One region of the Micromonospora sp. NPDC047762 genome, then DNA from elsewhere that is predicted to be linked to it. Evidence: riboswitches for the same ligand, from Rfam matches in the RefSeq annotation. Region 1 holds a riboswitch; each other region holds the start of a gene.
What was found. Region 1 has a riboswitch for cobalamin ahead of metE (5-methyltetrahydropteroyltriglutamate--homocysteine S-methyltransferase). Riboswitches for the same ligand answer to the same signal wherever they lie in the genome.
Positions count from the first base shown of each region.

Region 2: another riboswitch for cobalamin. It lies ahead of ACGF3C_RS21095 (ribonucleoside-diphosphate reductase subunit alpha); the one in region 1 lies ahead of metE (5-methyltetrahydropteroyltriglutamate--homocysteine S-methyltransferase).
Region 3: another riboswitch for cobalamin. It lies ahead of ACGF3C_RS21055 (CbtB-domain containing protein); the one in region 1 lies ahead of metE (5-methyltetrahydropteroyltriglutamate--homocysteine S-methyltransferase).

Region 1 covers NZ_JBIDCQ010000013.1:158,685-164,069, reverse strand. Annotated here, with positions in the region: gene metE (5-methyltetrahydropteroyltriglutamate--homocysteine S-methyltransferase) at 1-2,178, opposite strand, end outside; cobalamin riboswitch at 2,295-2,508, opposite strand; partial or broken gene ACGF3C_RS31155 (copper resistance protein CopC) at 2,797-3,153, shown strand; gene ACGF3C_RS31150 (DJ-1/PfpI family protein) at 3,423-4,079, opposite strand; gene ACGF3C_RS31145 (cation transporter) at 4,311-5,003, opposite strand; gene ACGF3C_RS31140 (metalloregulator ArsR/SmtB family transcription factor) at 5,003-5,332, opposite strand.
Region 2 covers NZ_JBIDCQ010000006.1:407,058-413,016, forward strand. Annotated here, with positions in the region: gene ACGF3C_RS21085 (FadR/GntR family transcriptional regulator) at 1-256, opposite strand, end outside; gene ACGF3C_RS21090 (enolase C-terminal domain-like protein) at 265-1,662, opposite strand; cobalamin riboswitch at 2,095-2,311, shown strand; gene ACGF3C_RS21095 (ribonucleoside-diphosphate reductase subunit alpha) at 2,503-4,821, shown strand; gene ACGF3C_RS21100 (ribonucleotide-diphosphate reductase subunit beta) at 4,878-5,873, shown strand.
Region 3 covers NZ_JBIDCQ010000006.1:397,878-403,836, forward strand. Annotated here, with positions in the region: gene ACGF3C_RS21040 (MFS transporter) at 1-1,489, shown strand, start outside; gene ACGF3C_RS21045 (histidine phosphatase family protein) at 1,570-2,154, opposite strand; gene ACGF3C_RS21050 (CbtA family protein) at 2,151-2,921, opposite strand; gene ACGF3C_RS21055 (CbtB-domain containing protein) at 2,912-3,115, opposite strand; cobalamin riboswitch at 3,150-3,305, opposite strand; gene ACGF3C_RS21060 (amidohydrolase family protein) at 3,570-4,448, shown strand; gene ACGF3C_RS21065 (ABC transporter permease) at 4,769-5,776, shown strand; gene ACGF3C_RS21070 (ABC transporter substrate-binding protein) at 5,817-5,959, shown strand, end outside.

The sequences.
Region 1 (5,385 bases):
GGTCTTGAGACCGCAATCGGGATTCACCCACAGCCGCTCGACAGGGACCGCCGCCGCTGCCCGACGCAGCGCCTCGACGACCTCGTCGTGCGCGGGCACCCGCGGTGAGTGGATGTCCCACACACCGGGTCCGACGCCGCGGCGGTATCCGATCGCGGCGAGGTCGTCGAGGACCTCCATCTTCGAACGGGACGCCTCGATGCTGGTGACGTCGGCGTCGAGAGCGTCGATGGCGGTGATGACCTCGCCGAACTCCGAGTAGCACAGATGGGTGTGGATCTGGGTGCCGTCGGCGACGCCGGAGGTCGCCAGACGGAACGCGCCGACCGCCCAGTCCAGGTAGGCATTCCGGTCGGCCTTGCGCAACGGCAGCGTCTCGCGCAGGGCCGGCTCGTCGACCTGGATCACCCGGATGCCCGCGGCTTCGAGGTCGCGGCACTCGTCGCGCAAGGCGAGCGCGACCTGATCGGCGGTGTCGCCGAGCGGCTGGTCGGCGCGGACGAACGACCAGGCCAGGATCGTCACCGGACCGGTGAGCATCCCCTTGACCGGCTTGTCGGTCAACGACTGGGCGTAGGTGGACCAACCGACGGTCATGGGTGCCTTGCGGGTGACATCGCCGTAGATGATCGGCGGGCGTACGCAGCGGGAGCCGTAGGACTGCACCCAGCCGTGCTCGGTGGCGGCGAACCCGCTCAACTGCTCGCCGAAGTACTGGACCATGTCGTTGCGTTCCGGCTCGCCGTGCACCAGCACGTCGAGACCCAACCTCTCCTGAAGACGGATGACCCGCTCGACCTCAGCTCGCATCCGCTGTTGGTAACCCGTCTCGTCGAGTCGCCCAGCCCGGTACGCGGCGCGGGCCTTGCGCAGCTCGTCGGTCTGTGGGAACGAGCCAATCGTGGTCGTTGGCAGCGCCGGCAGACTCAGCCTCGCCTGCTGCGCGGCAGCGCGTTGCGGGTAGGCGCCGCGCTGCCGGTCCACCCCGCGCAGCGCGGCGAGGCGCCCTCGCACACCGTCGTCATGCCATCCCGGCGGGGCCGACGCAAGCGGCGCGGGCAGGGTCGTGGTGCCGTTGCGCAGCGCCCGACCCAGCAGGACGACCTCGTCGACCTTCTGCCGGGCGAAGGCCAACCGGTGGCGCAGGTCCGGATCGAGCGCGGTGTCGACGGACAGGTCCACCGGCACGTGCAGCAGCGAGCACGATGTGGACACCGCGACGTGGTCGGCGAGCCCGGTCACCGCCGCGCCGGCGCTGATCGCCGCTCGCACGTCGGTGCGCCAGACGTTGCGGCCGTCGACAAGCCCGGCGACGATCGTCTTGCCACGCAACTGCCCCGCGCCAGCGAGCCGCTGCAGGTTGCCGGGCCCGGCGACCAGGTCCAGGCCGATCGCCTCGACGGGCGTGTCCAGCAGAGCGGGCAGTGCGCCACCGAGCTCCCCGAAGTAGGTGGCGACGAAGATCCTCGGCCGCTGCTGCACGGCGCCCAACCGGGTGTACGCGTCGCGGAGCGCGGCGATCTCAGCCTCGCTGCGGTCGCTCACGTAGGCGGGCTCGTCCAGCTGCACCCACCGCACTCCGGCGTCGGCGAGCGTCCCCAGGATGTCGGCGTACACGTCGATGAGGTCCGCCAACCGGTCAAACGGTTGCCCGCCCCCGTCGGCGGGCTTGGACAGCAGTAGGAACGTGGCCGGTCCGACCAGCACCGGGCGGCTCTCGATGCCGAGGTCACGGGCTTCGCGGTACTCGCGCAACGCCTTCGCGGGGTTCGCCGCGAAGACGGTGTCGGCGCCGACCTCCGGCACCAGATAGTGGTAGTTCGTGTCGAACCACTTGGTGAGCTCCAGTGCCGGCTCGGCGTCGACGCCGCGGGCCATCGCGAAGTAGGTGTTCAGCTCGGACAGGCCGAGGCGGGTGAAGCGTTGCGGGATGGCGCCGACGGCCACGGCGGTGTCGAGCACGTGGTCGTAGTAGGAGAACGTGTTGGACGGAATCGCGTCCAGACCTGCGTCGCGCAGCGCCCGCCAGACCTCACCCCGTAGCGCGGTGCCGGTGGTCTCCAACTCCTCCGCGTCGATGTGACCCGCCCAGTAGGCCTCCACGGCCTTCTTCAACTCACGGTTGCCGCCGATGCGCGGATAACCGAGCACGGTGCTCTGACCGAATGCGGTGTTCATGGGGGTCCTTCCCTCGAAGCGGCCGAGGACTCGCGCCACAGCAGGGAAGGAAGGGGTACGGATGCGTACCGGCTTCCGCCCCGGCCGTCCCGAGAGACCATCGGCGGCGCACACCGGCTGGCATGCGCGGCGCTGGCAGGTCTTCGGACTCGCGGGCGTGACCTGTTCGGTCGCCTACTGGCCGTCGCTTCCCAGACCTCGCGGCCCAGTGCTTGATGACGGCGGTCGTTCCCACTCACCGCTGCGGGGCAGTCCCGGTCTCGCACCGGGTTCCCTCTTACGACGCCACGACCATTCAGGCCACGGCGAACCAACACCGTTGTCCATCCTAGGGCTCCGTACGCGATTTGGGCTTGGCATGTCCGCCCTGCGGGACCAACGACGTCGCGGCGCGCCTCCACCTCATGCCAGGGCGAACCCTCTGAGCCCCTCGATGCGACCGAGACCCGCGTCCACCCGGACACGAACGCTCGTTGAGGACTCCGCCCCGCCTCGACGACGGCACAGCCTTTCACATGTGTGACACAGGGCTGGAACCGCAGCGTATCCAACTTTTGCTACCTGAGGAAAAAGATCGCGACCTTTTGCGAAAAGCCTCACCGCGGTGAGGATATTCAGATGCGTCGTCTCCCTCAGTCTCCTGGCCGCATGGTCTCGGGCCTGCTCGCGCTCGTCCTCGCCTCGGCGGTCACACTGCTCGCGTCCGCTCCGCCGGCCGCGGCTCACGGGACCCTCGCCATGTCCACACCGGTGGCCGGCGCCACTGTGAACGAGCCGTTGACGACGGTGCGGCTGTACTTCACCGAGAAGGACGCCGCCAACGCGTACTTCACCATCACCGCCCCGGGCGGCAGCCGGGTCGACAACGGCTGGACGTACGGGGAGCCCAAGCCGCTGGACAAGCCGGTACGGGAGTACTTCCTGGTCAACGGCCAGTTCGAGCCTCGCGAGTACACGACGGGTTTCCCGGCGGTGGTGGCCCTCGCGCATCTGCCCGCCAAAGGTCAGTACTCGGTGAGCTACCTGTCGGTCGCCGTCCCACTGGCAGACCGTCATCTGCGAGGCCCGCACCCGCACCGCGACCGGCCCGAGCGGCGAGTCCGCCGAGGTGACCGACAACGTGATCGTCCTGCGCCGCCGCTGACGGAACCGGCGGCAGCGAAGCGGGCATCAAACGCGGCCGAGACACCGCAACCCAGACAGACCACTAGCGGTGACGCCGGCGCTCGGCCCACGTCAATGCCTCACCGGGTCCAGACCGTGCCCCGTGCCTGGTATTCAAGGGCCTCTTCGACCTGGACAGCGACGTCCGCGTTGAGCTCGCGCGCGACGAGGTGCAGCGCCAGATCCAAGCCGGACGTGATGCCGGCGGCGGTGACCAGGTCGCCGTCGTCGACGACGCGCGCGTTCTTGACAACGCCACCGCGCGCGGCCAACTCTTTCTTGGCAACCGTGTGAGTGGTGCAGGGACGGCCGGTGACCAGTCCGGCCGCGGCAAGAATGATCGCGCCGGTGCAGAGTGACGAGATGGTGAGACCCGGGCGGCGTGCCGTCGCGAGCGCCTTCGGGAGCGCCCCATTGTTGATCTCCGCCCAGATGCCGGGCTCTCCGGGACGACCGCCACCGGGTACGACGATCAGATCCGCCTCCTCGGGCCGCCAGCCGCGGTCGATCGTCACGCGAGTGCCGAATGCGGCGGTGATGACGCGAGGCCTGCCGAGCACCATGTAGCCGGTGTCGATCTTTCTGCTGCTGTACCACCCGGCCAGCGAGAACACTTCCTGCGGCGCGATGAAGTCCTGCTCCTCAACGCCGTCGAACATGACAATGCGTACCCGCAGAGGCCCTTTCGCATCGCGCGGGGTGGCCGCAGTCGCCTGCCCGCCGATCAGCGTGCCCACGCTCGCGGCGGCACCGCCCGTCAACACTGCCCGTCGTCTCACCAGCAACCCCTCTGATAACCGTCAATATCTGAATAGTCGGGGGCGGAGGAGGGAAAGTTCCTGACGTTGTTGGCACCAGGCCAGCCTCCGTGATCGCCGGCGGGGGCCGTCGTCAATCACCACCAGGCGTTGCTCTTTCCGGGCCTTCATCCAGCGCTGCGCCGGGGCGCGCCCGCCCCAGTCGTCACGTTAGGTGCAGCAGCCGTCGGCGCAGCCGGGTGCAGTGGAGTCGTCTACCACTGTGGTGGGGGTGCAGCAGGTGTCGCCGCGCCAGGCTTCGCGGCCTTCCTTGATCGCGACGGCGGCGATGGTCAGCGCGGCGGCTGGGTCGGCCCACCACCAGCCGAACAGCGAGTTGACGGCCAACCCGAGGAGCACAACGGCGGACAGGTAGGTGCACAGCAGGGTCTGTTTCGAGTCGGCGACCGCGGAGGCGGAGCCGAGTTCGCGGCCGGCGCGGCGTTGCGCGGCGGACAGGATCGGCATGACCGCCAGCGATACGGCCGCGAGGAGCAGGCCAATCGTGGAGTGCTCGGGGCGGTCGGTGCCGAGCAGCGCGCGCACGGACTCGATGCCGACGTAGCCGGCGAGGGCGAAGAACGAGATCGCGATGATGCGCAGCGCGGTGCGTTCACGGCGTTCATGGTTCGGGCCGGAGAACTGCCACGCCACCGCGGCGGCGGAGGCGACCTCGATGATCGAGTCGAGGCCGAAGCCGATCAGCGCGGTCGACGATGCGATCGTCCCGGCACTGATCGCCACGGCCGCTTCGATGAGGTTGTAGGTGATGGTCGCGGCCACGAACAGCCGCACCCGGCGGATCAGCACCGCCCGTCGAGACGGCGGCGGAGCCGCGGTCAGCGAGATGTGCGGCAGGCTCATCAGCAGCAGCCCTCGGCCTCGGTGCTCGGGCAGGCGGCCGGGTCGACCGCAAGGGCGAGACCGAGGAGATCACCCAGGGCGTGCGCGAGGCGCGCGTCGGCGAGTTCGTAGCGAGAGCGTCGACCCTCGGGTATGGCGACGACCAGGCCGCAGCCTCGCAGACACGCCAGGTGGTTGGACAGGTTCTGCCTGCTCGTGCCCAATAGTTCGGCGAGGTTTGCCGGATAGCCAGGGCCTTCGCGCAGCGCGAGCAGGAGCCGAGCCCGGACCGGGTCGGACAAGGCGTGACCAAAGCGGGCCAGTACCTGCCCATGCGTCAGCGTCTCCACGACCCGACAATACACCAGCTCCTGAATTAATGTGATGCTGAACTATTAGTTCC
Region 2 (5,959 bases), on a different contig from region 1:
CCTGGAAGTCGACCACGAAATTCATCGGGGCCAGCAGCTGTGGCGCGTCGAGGTTGGTGACGTAGGTGCCGTCGCCCTGACGGATGTTGACGATCCCCAGGATCGACAGGGCCGACATCCCCTCGCGCAGGGAACCTCGCGAGACACCGAGCTGCTCGGCGAGGTCCTTCTCGATGGGCAACCGGTCCCCGGGCCGGAACTGCCCTTCGAGGATCATCCGTTTGATGCCGTTGACCACTTCGTCCGTGCGCGACATGACCCCCCCTAACGGCCGGCGGGGGTGGCCTTCCCACCCGCGATCACGTACGCCGCCTCCGGAGATGACACGGTAGTCGGGTCTGTCGCCGCCCAGTAGTGGCCGTCGGGAAACCGGTAGAGCGCCACCGACTCCTGACGCATCCGGGTGGAGTAGCCGGGCTGGCCGGGCAGGACGTATCCGCTGCCGGAACCGGTGTCGCGGATGATGCAGGGATCGGTGAAGTGTTCGTGCAGGTGGTCGACGAACTCGGTGACCCGGTTGGTGAGGTCCCCCGAGATCGCGACGTAGTCGAGCACCGACACGTGTTGGACCATCTCGCACAGCCCGACACCGCCGGCGTGCGGGCACACCGGGACGTTGAACTTCGCGGCGAGCAGCAGCACGGCGACGATCTCGTTGATGCTGGCCAACCTGCCGGTGTCGAGCTGGCAGAAGTCGATGGCCTCGGCCTGGAAGAGCTGCTTGAACATCACCCGGTTGTGGCAGTGTTCGCCGGTGGCGACGCCGATCGGAGCGACGGCGCGGCGGACGGCCGCGTGGCCCAGGATGTCGTCGGGGCTGGTCGGCTCCTCGATCCACAGTGGCGTGAAGCGGGCGAGGGCGGTGACCCACTCGATGGCCTGACCGACGTCCCACACCTGGTTGGCGTCGATCATCAGGTTGCGATCCGGGCCGAGGATCTCCCGTGCGATCGCGCACCGGCGGATGTCGTCGTCGAGGTTGGCGCCCACCTTGAGCTTGACGTAGCCGTAGCCGGTGTCGACCGCCTCCTGGCACAGTCGGCGCAGCTTGTCGTCGCCGTAGCCGAGCCAGCCCGCCGAGGTGGTGTAGGCGGGGTAGCCGGTCCGGTCGAGCTCGCCGAGGCGGGCGGCCTTTGTGCTCTCCTTGGCGCGCAGGATGGCCAGTGCCTCGTCGCGGGTCAGCGCGTCGGACAGGTAGCGCAGGTCCGCGATGTCGACGAGTTGCTCGGGGGTCATGTCGACGAGCAGCCGCCACAGCGGCTTGTCGGCGACCCGGGCGACCAGGTCCCATGACGCGTTCAACACGGCGGCGAGGGACAGGTGGACGACGCCCTTCTCGGGGCCGAGCCACCGCAGTTGCGAGTCGGAGGTGAGCAGGCGGTAGACCGCGCCCATGTCCGCTGCCATCGTTGCCACGTCCTGGCCCACGAGGAGCTGTGCCTGGTGGACTGCCGCCGCCGCGACGATGTCGTTGCCTCGTCCGATGGTGAAGGTCAGGCCGTGCCCCGCGAGTGGCGCGCCCACGCCGTCGACGCCGTCGGTGTGCAGGACGACGTAGGCCGCCGAGTAGTCGCCGTCCTTGTTCATGGCGTCTGACCCGTCAGCGGTCAGGGAGGTGGGGAAGCGGACGTCTTCGACGGTGACGGCAGTGATCTGCGGCATGCGCTCCTCGCCCGGCTAGGCTAAAGATCAGATGATCACTGGGAGTATACGGAGGGCTGCTCCAGCGCGTCAACGTTGTCGATCACCTCGGACGTGCAGACATATGATGTTTGCCCTCTCGGGTCGAGCCGCCTTGACTCCGATCATGCCGGTTGGCGGGCCAAGGTGAGGCGCGCGGCGGACCCTGGTGATTGGATGTTCCGGCTCGCCGCGAGGCATCGACGGCGACGTATGGGCGTGGTCTCCAGTGCCGTGGCCTCGATACGTCAAATCTTTGTCGAATGTCGACACCAGTGCGCAGAGCCCCGTCTCCGGTGCCCGGCGTCGGTCGGCCGCAGCGTGCTCCCGGGGGTTGGTGACGGTGGTCACCGCATCGCCGCCGACACGCCCGAGACCGACATGTGGGGTGTGACAACGACTGCGTCCCTATATATGGTGTCGAGCGCAGCTGGTTCGGCCGCTCATCCGGTGCGGTCGAGGCAACAGGGAACCCGGTGGAAATCCGGGACTGTCCCGCAGCGGTGAGTGGGAACGACAGCCGTCAACAGCACTGGGCCACCATCGGCCTGGGAAGCGACGGCCAGTAGGAGACCGGCGAGCCCGGTCGTGCCCGCGAGTCCGAAGACCTGCCAGCGCGCCGCGTACCCCACCCGGGTGGGCGGCGGTCCGAGGCCGCGTGGGACGGCTGACGCCACCTGACCCACGCCGGGGCCGGCGTGGCGTCCGTCGGTGTCTGTCTCCTCGCGTCCGGGCCACCAGGTCTCGAACTCCGAGGAGCGAGTGGTGACAGTCACCGAGGTAGTCCCGGCCAGCGGCGACGCGACAGTGCGCCGGACGCCGATGCAGGTCCGCAAGCGCGACGGCGGCACCGAACCCGTGGACGTGAACAAGATCGTCCGGGCGGTCGAGCGGTGGGCCGACGACCTGACCGACGTCGACCCGTTGCGGGTGGCCACCCGCACCATCAGCGGCCTCTACGACGGCGCGACCACTGCCGAACTCGACCGGCTGTCCATCCAGACCGCCGCCGAGATGATCGGTGAGGAGCCGCAGTACTCGCGTCTGGCCGCGCGGCTGCTGGCCGGCTACGTCGACAAGGAGGTGCGGCGACAGGGCATCACCTCGTTCAGCGCGGCGATCCGGGTCGGCCACGCCGAGGGCCTGATCGGTGACGACACCGCCGCGTTCGTCGCCACACACGCCGCGACGCTCGACCACGCCATCGACCCGGACGGCGACCGCCGGTTCGAGTATTTCGGCCTGCGCACTGTGTACGACCGCTACCTGTTGCGCCACCCCACCAGCCGACTGGTGCTGGAGACCCCGCAGTACTGGCTGCTGCGGGTGGCCTGCGGCCTGTCCCGGACGGCGGACGAGGCGGTCGACTTCTACCGGCTGATGTCCAGCCTGGCCTACCTGCCCAGCTCACCGACCTTGTTCAACTCCGGCACCCGGCACACCCAGATGTCCTCCTGCTACCTGGTCGACTCCCCGCTCGACGAGCTGGACTCGATCTACGCCCGGTACGCCCAGGTCGCCAACCTGTCCAAGTTCGCCGGGGGCATCGGCATCGCGTACTCCCGGGTCCGCTCCCGGGGCGCGCTGATCCGGGGCACGAACGGGCAGTCCAACGGGATCGTGCCGTGGCTGCGCACGCTGGACGCGAGCGTCGCCGCGGTCAACCAGGGTGGCCGACGCAAGGGCGCTGCCTGCGTCTACCTGGAGCCGTGGCACCCGGACATCGAGGAGTTCCTGCAACTGCGGGACAACACCGGCGAGGACGCCCGCCGTACCCACAACCTGAACCTGGCCAACTGGGTGCCGGACGAGTTCATGCGCCGGGTCGAGGCCGACGAGCTGTGGTCGCTGTTCGACCCGCACGAGGTGCCCGAGCTGCCCGACCTGTGGGGGGAGCGGTTCGACACCGCGTACCGGCAGGCCGAGGCGCAGGGCCGCTACGTGCGGCAGGTCCCGGCCCGGGAGCTGTACGGGAAGATGATGCGGACCCTCGCCCAGACCGGCAACGGCTGGATGACCTTCAAGGACGCGTCGAACCGGCTCTGCAACCAGACCGCCGAGCCGGGCAACGTGGTGCACCTGTCCAACCTCTGCACCGAGATCGTCGAGGTGTCCAGTGACGCCGAGACCGCCGTGTGCAACCTCGGCTCGGTGAACCTCGCCGCCCACCTCACCGCCGACGGCATCGACTGGGAGCGGCTGCGCGCCACGGTGCGGACCGCGGTGACCTTCCTCGACCGGGTCATCGACATCAACTACTACCCGACCGCGCAGGCGGCGGCGAGCAACCCCCGCTGGCGGCCCGTCGGGCTCGGGCTGATGGGCCTGCAGGACGCCTTCTTCGCGCTGCGGCTGCCGTTCGACTCGCCGGCCGCCCGCGAGCTGTCCACCCGGATCAGCGAGGAGCTGTACCTGACCGCGCTGGAGACCTCCGCCGACCTGGCGCGCGACTTCGGCGCGCATCCGTCGTACCCGCAGACCCGGGCCGCGCGGGGCCAGCTCCAGCCCGACCTGTGGGGTGTCGAGGGTACGCAGACCGCGCGGTGGGACGCGCTGCGCGAGCGGGTCGAGGCGTACGGGCTGCGCAACTCGCTGCTGGTGGCGGTCGCGCCGACCGCCACCATCGCCTCGATCGCCGGGTGCTACGAGTGCATCGAGCCGCAGGTGTCCAACCTGTTCAAGCGCGAGACCCTGTCGGGGGAGTTCCTCCAGGTCAACACCGCTCTGGTACGCGAGCTGAAGGCCCGCGGTCTGTGGACCGAGCGGATCCGTTCGGCGATCAAGCGGGCGGAGGGGTCGGTGCAGGACATCGCCGAGTTGCCGGTCGGCGTACGGGAACTGTTCCGCACGGCATGGGAGCTGCCGCAGCGGGCGCTGATCGACCTGGCCGCCGCCCGTGCCCCGTTCATCGACCAGTCCCAGTCGCTGAACCTGTTCCTGGCGGCACCGACCATCGGCAAGCTCTCCTCGATGTACCTCTACGCGTGGAAGGCCGGGCTGAAGACCACCTACTACCTGCGCTCGCGGCCCGCGACGCGGATCCAGCAGGCCACCGTCAGCGCCGTCGCGCCCGTCGTCGTCGACGCCGACGCGCTGGCCTGCTCGCTGGAGAACCCCGAGTCGTGCGAGGCCTGCCAGTGACTCTTCCCGAGGCCGCCACGACCGACACCAGCACCACCGACACGAGGACCACGCACATGCTGCTCGACCCCGGGATGGACCTCACTCTCCGCCCGATGCGCTACCCGCACTTCTTCGACCGGTTCCGCGACGCGATCCGTAACACCTGGACGGTCGAGGAGGTCGACCTGCACGCCGACCTCGCCGACCTGGACAAGTTGTCTCCGGCCGAACGGCACCTGGTCAGCCGCCTGGTGGCATTCTTCGCCACCGGTGACACGATCGTCGCCAACAACCTGGTGCTCAACCTCTACCAGCACGTCAACAGTCCGGAGGGTCGCCTCTACCTGTCCCGCCAACTGTTCGAGGAGGCCGTGCACGTCCAGTTCTACCTCAACCTGCTCGACACGTACGTGCCCGACGAGACGGAGCGTTTCGAGGCCTTCGCGGCCATCGAGAACATCCCCTCGATCCGGCGTAAGGCCGAGTTCTGCTTCCGGTGGATCGACTCTCTCAGCGACCTGCGGGAGCTGCGGTCCCGCGAGGACCGGCGCACGTTCCTGCTCAACCTCATCTGCTTCGCCGCCTGCATCGAGGGGTTGTTCTTCTACGGCGCGTTCGCCTACGTCTACTTCCTGCGTTCCCGTGGCCTGCTGCACGGCCTCGCCTCGGGCACCAACTGGGTGTTCCGCGACGAGTCCATGCACATGGCGTTCGCGTTCGACGTCGTCGACACCGTTCGCGCCGAGGAGCCGGACCTGTTCGACGACGACCTCGCCGACCAGGTTCGCCGGATGCTCACCGAGGCGGTCGAGTGTGAGGTGCAGTTCGCCGAGGACCTGGTGGGCCACGGCGTGCCCGGTCTGACCTTGGCCGACATGCGGGAGTACCTCCAGCACGTCGCCGACCGCCGCCTCGCCCAGCTCGGCATCGCGCCGCACTACGGGTCGAGCAACCCGTTCGGCTTCATGGAGTTGCAGGACGTGCAGGAGCTGTCCAACTTCTTCGAGCGGCGGGTGTCGGCGTACCAGGTCGGGGTGACCGGCACCGTCGCCTTCGACGACGACTTCTAAGGACCTCGGTCCCTGCGCTTCCGTTGATCAGGTGATGAAAAGTAGCTTGGAGGCGACCTCGACAGCTACTTCTCATCACCTGATCA
Region 3 (5,959 bases), on a different contig from region 1:
CGAGGAGTCGACGAACCTCGACTCCGCGTCCGGCGCCGCCCCGCGCGCCAACAGCACCCTCCTGGTGCTGTACCTGTCGCTGGGCGGCCTGGCGTTCGCGGTGCTCCAGTCGCTGGTCGCGCCCGCGCTGTCGACCATCGGAAGGGACCTGGGCGTCTCGACCGGAGACATCAGCTGGGTGCTCACGGCGTACCTGTTGGCCGCCTCGGTGTTGACGCCCATTCTCGGACGTCTCGGTGACATGGTCGGCAAGCGCCGGGTCCTCATCGGCGTCCTCGCGGTCCTCGCCGCGGGCACACTGCTCGCCGCTCTGGCCCCCAACCTGACCGTGCTGATCGTCGCGCGGGCGCTACAGGGAGCCGCCGGAGCGATCCTGCCGCTCTCGATCGGCATCGTCCGCGACCAACTGCCCCGGGAGAAGGTCGGCGTCACCGTCGGCCTGCTGTCGGCGATCTTCGGTGTCGGCGCAGGTGTCGGCATCGTGGCCGCGGGCCCGATCGTGGAGCACCTGTCGTGGCACTGGCTGTTCTGGTTGCCACTGGTCCTCGTCGTCGTCGCGCTGCTCGGAACCATCTTCGGGATGCCCGAGTCGCGGGTCCGCACGCCCGGACGGCTCGACATGCTCGGCGCGGCCATCCTGTCGGTGTCGCTGATCTCGTTGCTGCTGGCCGTGAGCAAGGGGCAGGGCTGGGGCTGGACCGAGCCGAAGACCATCGGCCTGTTCCTGCTCGGCGTGGTCGCGATGGTGGTGTTCGTCCGGGTCGAGCTGCGGGTACGCGAGCCCCTCATCGACATGCGCCTGATGCGGATCCGCGGTGTCTGGGCCACCGACCTCGTCGCCCTGATCCTCGGTTTCGCGATGTTCGGGACGTTCGTGCTGGTACCGACCCTGCTGCAACTCCCAGCGGCCACCGGGTACGGGTTCGGCAAGACGGTGTCCCAGGCGGGCCTGTTCCTGCTGCCCACCGTCCTGATGATGGTGGTCTTCGGCCCCCTCGCGGGTCTGCTGGACCGTCGCTTCGGCCCCAAGGTGCCGATGTTCCTCGGCACGGTCGCGGTCGTCGTCGCCTTCGCGCTGCCGGCGCTCGCGCACGGCGCGACCTGGCAGGTGCTGCTCTCCGGGGTGCTCACCGGCGCCGGCATCGGCCTGGCGTTCGCGGCGATGTCCAACGCCATCATCGAGAGCGTCCCGGCCGGGCAGACCGGCGAGGCGAGCGGCGTCAACACCATCGCCCGCACCATCGGCAGCAGCATCGGCGCGGCGGTCGTGGCGGCCGTCATCACCTCGAACAGCACTCCACAGGGGCTACCCACCGACACGGCGTTCACCGCCGGCTTCTGGGTGTGCGCGGGCGTCGCGGTCCTGGCCGTCTTCGCGGCACTCGCCCTGCCCTCGGCGCGCCGCCGCCACGAGCAGGCCGTCGCCGCCGGTGTCGACGACCTCCCGCCCGAGCCGGTCGAGCTGCACCTGCCCACTCGGCAGCACTGAGCAAGCGGCTGACAGGCGCAGGCCGTGCCCACCAGGAGTGGGCACGGCCTGCGCCGTTCGGTGTGGCCTCGACCTGCTCGCTATCCGCCCAGTCGAAGGTGCCAGCGCGCACCCTGGCTGGTGAGCCGGACGACAGCCAACGGCTCGACGTCCACCTGCCGGTACGTCGCCATCGGAAGACCGAGGGCGTGCACCACCGCGACCCGGATCACCAGGGGGTGGGTGACCGCGATGACTCGTCCACCAGCCCGGTGCTGCGCATCCAGCCAACTGCCGACCCGATCCCGCACCTCCGTGACGGACTCACCGCCGTGCGGCGCGCAGTCCGGGGCGGACAACCAGTCGTGCAGCGCCTGCGGCTGCGATTCAGCGACCTCCTCAAGCGACCGGCCGGACCAGTCCCCGTAGTCACAGTCGGCCAACGCGGTCTCGACCGTCGGCAGAAGGCCGAAGGCGTCGGCGGTCTGTCGGGCGGCCACCGCGGGGCTGGACAGGCAGGTGGCGTTCTCCCCGAGGCGCCAACGCCGGTCTGCACCCGCGTGGGCCTGGGCGAGCGCGGCACGCAGGCCACCCTCGTCCAGGCCGTCGTCGGCACCGCCGAAGCGGGCCCGGCGCAGCGCGGCGGTGTGACCGTGGGCGACCAGCCGAAGGCTGGTGCCGGTCACGTGCTCGGCAGCGCGGAACCGGCCCGGCGACGCCGCTCGTGGTGCATCAGGGCCGCGAACAGCAGGCCGATGCCGGTCCAGAGCACGACCTGGGTGCCGAGCGAGGCCAACCGGAAACTCCACAGCAGGGTCGCCGGGAAGTCCGCCGGAACCTCCTGGAAGGACGGCATCACCACGTACGACACTGCCGTGACCAGGAGGAACCCGCCCACGGCCGCGGCGGCGCGAAGCCACGTCGGTGCGTGGGCACCGACCGACCGGTAGCCCAGCGAGCCGGCCCACACGGCCACCAGCCCGAGCACCACCATCAACAGGTAGGTGACGGTCCGTTGGTTGATGGTGGCCGGGTCGCCGACCGCCGGTGGGTTCGCGGGGTACTTGAGGAACGGCACGATCACCGCACCGAGCAGCGCCGCGCCGGCCAGCAGCAGACCCCACCGCCCGTCGTCGTCGCCGCGCCGCCGCCGGGCCAGCAGGACGTACGCCGTGGCCAGCAGGCCACCCATCGCGGCCCCGAACAGGGCGGTGGCCAGGAACAGGCCGCCCCGCTGACCCGTCCGGCTGACCAGCGCGTCCTCGTGATCGTGCGCACCAACGGCAGGCTCGGCGTGCGTCGCCGCCTCCTCGATGGCGATGGCCGCCTCGACGTGCGGTTCGCCAGCGACGTACGCGAACGCCCCGGCCAACAGGCCGGCGATCAGGCCGGCCAGCAGCCCGCGGACGAGGACGGCGAGGAACGGGGGAGTGCTGGTGGTGGTCAGTGGCACGGGACGCCCAGCAGGTGCCGGCCGTCGTGCATCAGCTCGTGCAGGTACATCCCACTGCGCGACACCGCCCCCTGGTCGAAGGCGACGAGATACGTCAGCAGGGCGAGCGCGGCAACGGTCGCCAGAGCGGTCCACAAGAGACGGGCACTGCCAGCGGGGTGCACCACCGGCTGGCTGGTAGCGGAGCTAGACATGAATACACGAACCTCCCCAGGGATGACGCGTCCCCATCGCAAGGCTGCGGACGACCGAGCGTCCTGGCTCGCGGACCCCAATGGTGATTGGGGAACCGCTCACAGTGGCGCGACCGCGCCGGATTCACACCGGCTTCCCTCGCGTCGCCGCAGATAGTGCGTCGACGGTATCGGTGCCGCCTCAGGCGGTCAACCCGGACCCCGCGCCCCGGGCGCGTCCGTACACCGGGACGTCGACGAGGCGGACCAGCCGCAGGTGCCGGTGGATTCGTCAGACCAAAAGGCGACACTGCCGGAGGTCGGTCGTGGTGCGCGTTCGGGCTCGACAACAGGCTGTTACCGCTAACATGGTCAATCTGCCAGATCGGCTCCGTGGCTCCGGGTTGACCCGGAGGGTTCGATCAGCGGCGGGGCGGGGTGTGCGGTGGACGGGAACGCGCCAGGGACGGGTCCGGTGACGACCGGCGAGGTCGCGCGACGAGCGGGCATCGTCGACGCGCACCATCACCTCTGGGTCCGGGCGCGGCACCCACAGCCCTGGATCGATCCGCACACCATGGCCGCGATCGACAACGACTTCACACCGGTCGAGCTCGCCCCGGCGACCCGGGCCGCCGGGGTCACCCAGACCGTGGTCGTCCAGTCCGTCGCCGTTCGGTCGGAGACGCCCGAGTTGCTCGGCATCGCGGCCGACGACCCGCTCGTCGCCGGGGTCGTCGGCTGGGTCGACCTCACCGCCGCCGATGTCGACCGTCGCCTCGCCCGACTACGCGGGGCGCGCGGCGGCGAACGGCTGGTCGGGATCCGGCACCTGGTCCAGTCCGAACCCGACCCGACCTATCTCGATCGCCCCGAGGTGCGGCGCGGCATAGCCGCGGTCGGTGCCGCGGGTCTCGCCTTCGACCTCCTGGTGCGCCACCGTCAGCTGCCGGCGGCCGTCCGGCTCGTCCGCGACCTGCCCCAGGTGCGGTTCGTCCTGGACCACCTCGGCAAGCCCCCGCTCGGACGCGCCGAACTCGGTGACTGGCACCGCGACCTGCGGGCGCTCGCGGCCGAGTCCAACACCACGGCGAAGCTCTCCGGCCTGGTGACCGAAGTGGACGGTGGGTCCTGGACCGCTGCCGACCTGCGGCCCGCGGTCGAGCACGCCCTTGACGTGTTCGGGCCGGATCGGCTGATGTTCGGCTCGGACTGGCCGGTGTGCCTGCTCGCCACCTCGTACACCCGCTGGGTCGCCGTCCTCGGTGACCTGCTGGACCCGCTCTCCGACGACGAGCGGGCCGCGATCTGGCGCCGGACCGCCGGCCGTTTCTACCGGCTGGCCCCGTCCTGAGACGGCAGCGCCCTTCGGCCTGGGGACATAGGATGTTATCGATAACATGCTAGCGGCGGCAGTCGGTGTCGATTTGGTCAGACGTATGGCTTCGGTGGCACAGGTAACGATGGCAAAACATGCCCGCAAGACCTTGGCAACATACGTGAATGCGTGGCAAGGTAACGCCTGATCGCGGGAATCATCCGACCTATCTCCAAGGTTGTGCGCGCACCTCGCCGCACCGCCGGCCGAGCGGGGTCGGTCGCTCACAGACGTTCGGCTCGTCGGCGGGTCCCCGTCGGACGCCGGCACCACGCTTGGGGAGGTCAGGTCCGACGATGAGTAGCGTCGAGGCAACCGCCGGCACACAGCGCGGCGAACTCAGCGACTGGTTCCGGGAACGGATCTCCCACGCCGTCTCCGAGTTCACCGCCGCCACCGCGTTGGTCGTCCTGTTCATCGCCCTGACCTTCGCGAGCCCCTACTTCCTGACAGCGGACAACCTCTTCAACATCGGGGCCCAGACGGCGGTGATCGCCATCATCGCCACCGCCCAGACGATGGTCATCATCACGAAGGGCATCGACCTGTCCGTGGGGTCGGTCGCCGCGCTCGCCGGCGTGTTGGGCGCGATGGTCGTACGCGACCTCGGCTTCTCGCTCTGGGCGGCGACGGCGGTCGCGATCGGCGTCGGCGCGCTGGCCGGGCTGTTGAACGGGCTGCTGGTGACGGTGGCCCGGATTCCGCCGTTCATCGCGACGTTGGGGACCATGTCCGTGGGCCGCGGCCTGGTCTTCATCATCACCGGCGCCGTCGGCGTCTATGGCCTTCCCCGGTCCTTCCAACTGCTCGGCAACGGGCAGATCCTCGGCATTCCGTTCGCCGTGGTGATCACCGTCCTGGTCGCCGTCGGGGTCGCCTTCCTGCTCTCCCAGACCCGCTTCGGTCAGTACACCTACGCCATGGGCTCCAATCTGGAGGCGGCACGCCGCTCCGGCATCCGGGTCGGGCGGCACCTGACCGGGGTGTACGTGCTGGCCGGCGTGCTGGTCGGGCTCGGCGGCATGATCGCCGCGTCCCGGGTCAACTCCGGCCAGCCCAACTACGGGATCTCGCTGGAACTCGACGTCATCGCCGCCGCCGTCATCGGCGGAGCCAGCCTGTTCGGCGGGCAGGGCCGGATCGTCGGGACCATCATCGGCGCGTTCCTCATCGCCCTGGTCCGCAACGGCGCCGTCCTGCTCGACATCAGCATCCACTACCAGCAGGTGATCGTCGGCGTGATCATCTGGGCCGCCGTCTACTTCGACCAGTACCGCCGCCGGCGGCTGGAATCACGGGGTTGACATGCCATTCCGAGAGTCCGAACGAGGAAGGACACACACCATGGCACACACCACCACCAGCCGGCGGACGCGAGGACGACTCCTGCGCGTGCAGGCGATCCTGGCCGCGGCCGCGGCGACCGCCCTGCTCAGCGCCTGCGGCGGGGTCGAGGTTCGCGACGGCGGCGGCGACAGTGCGGCCAA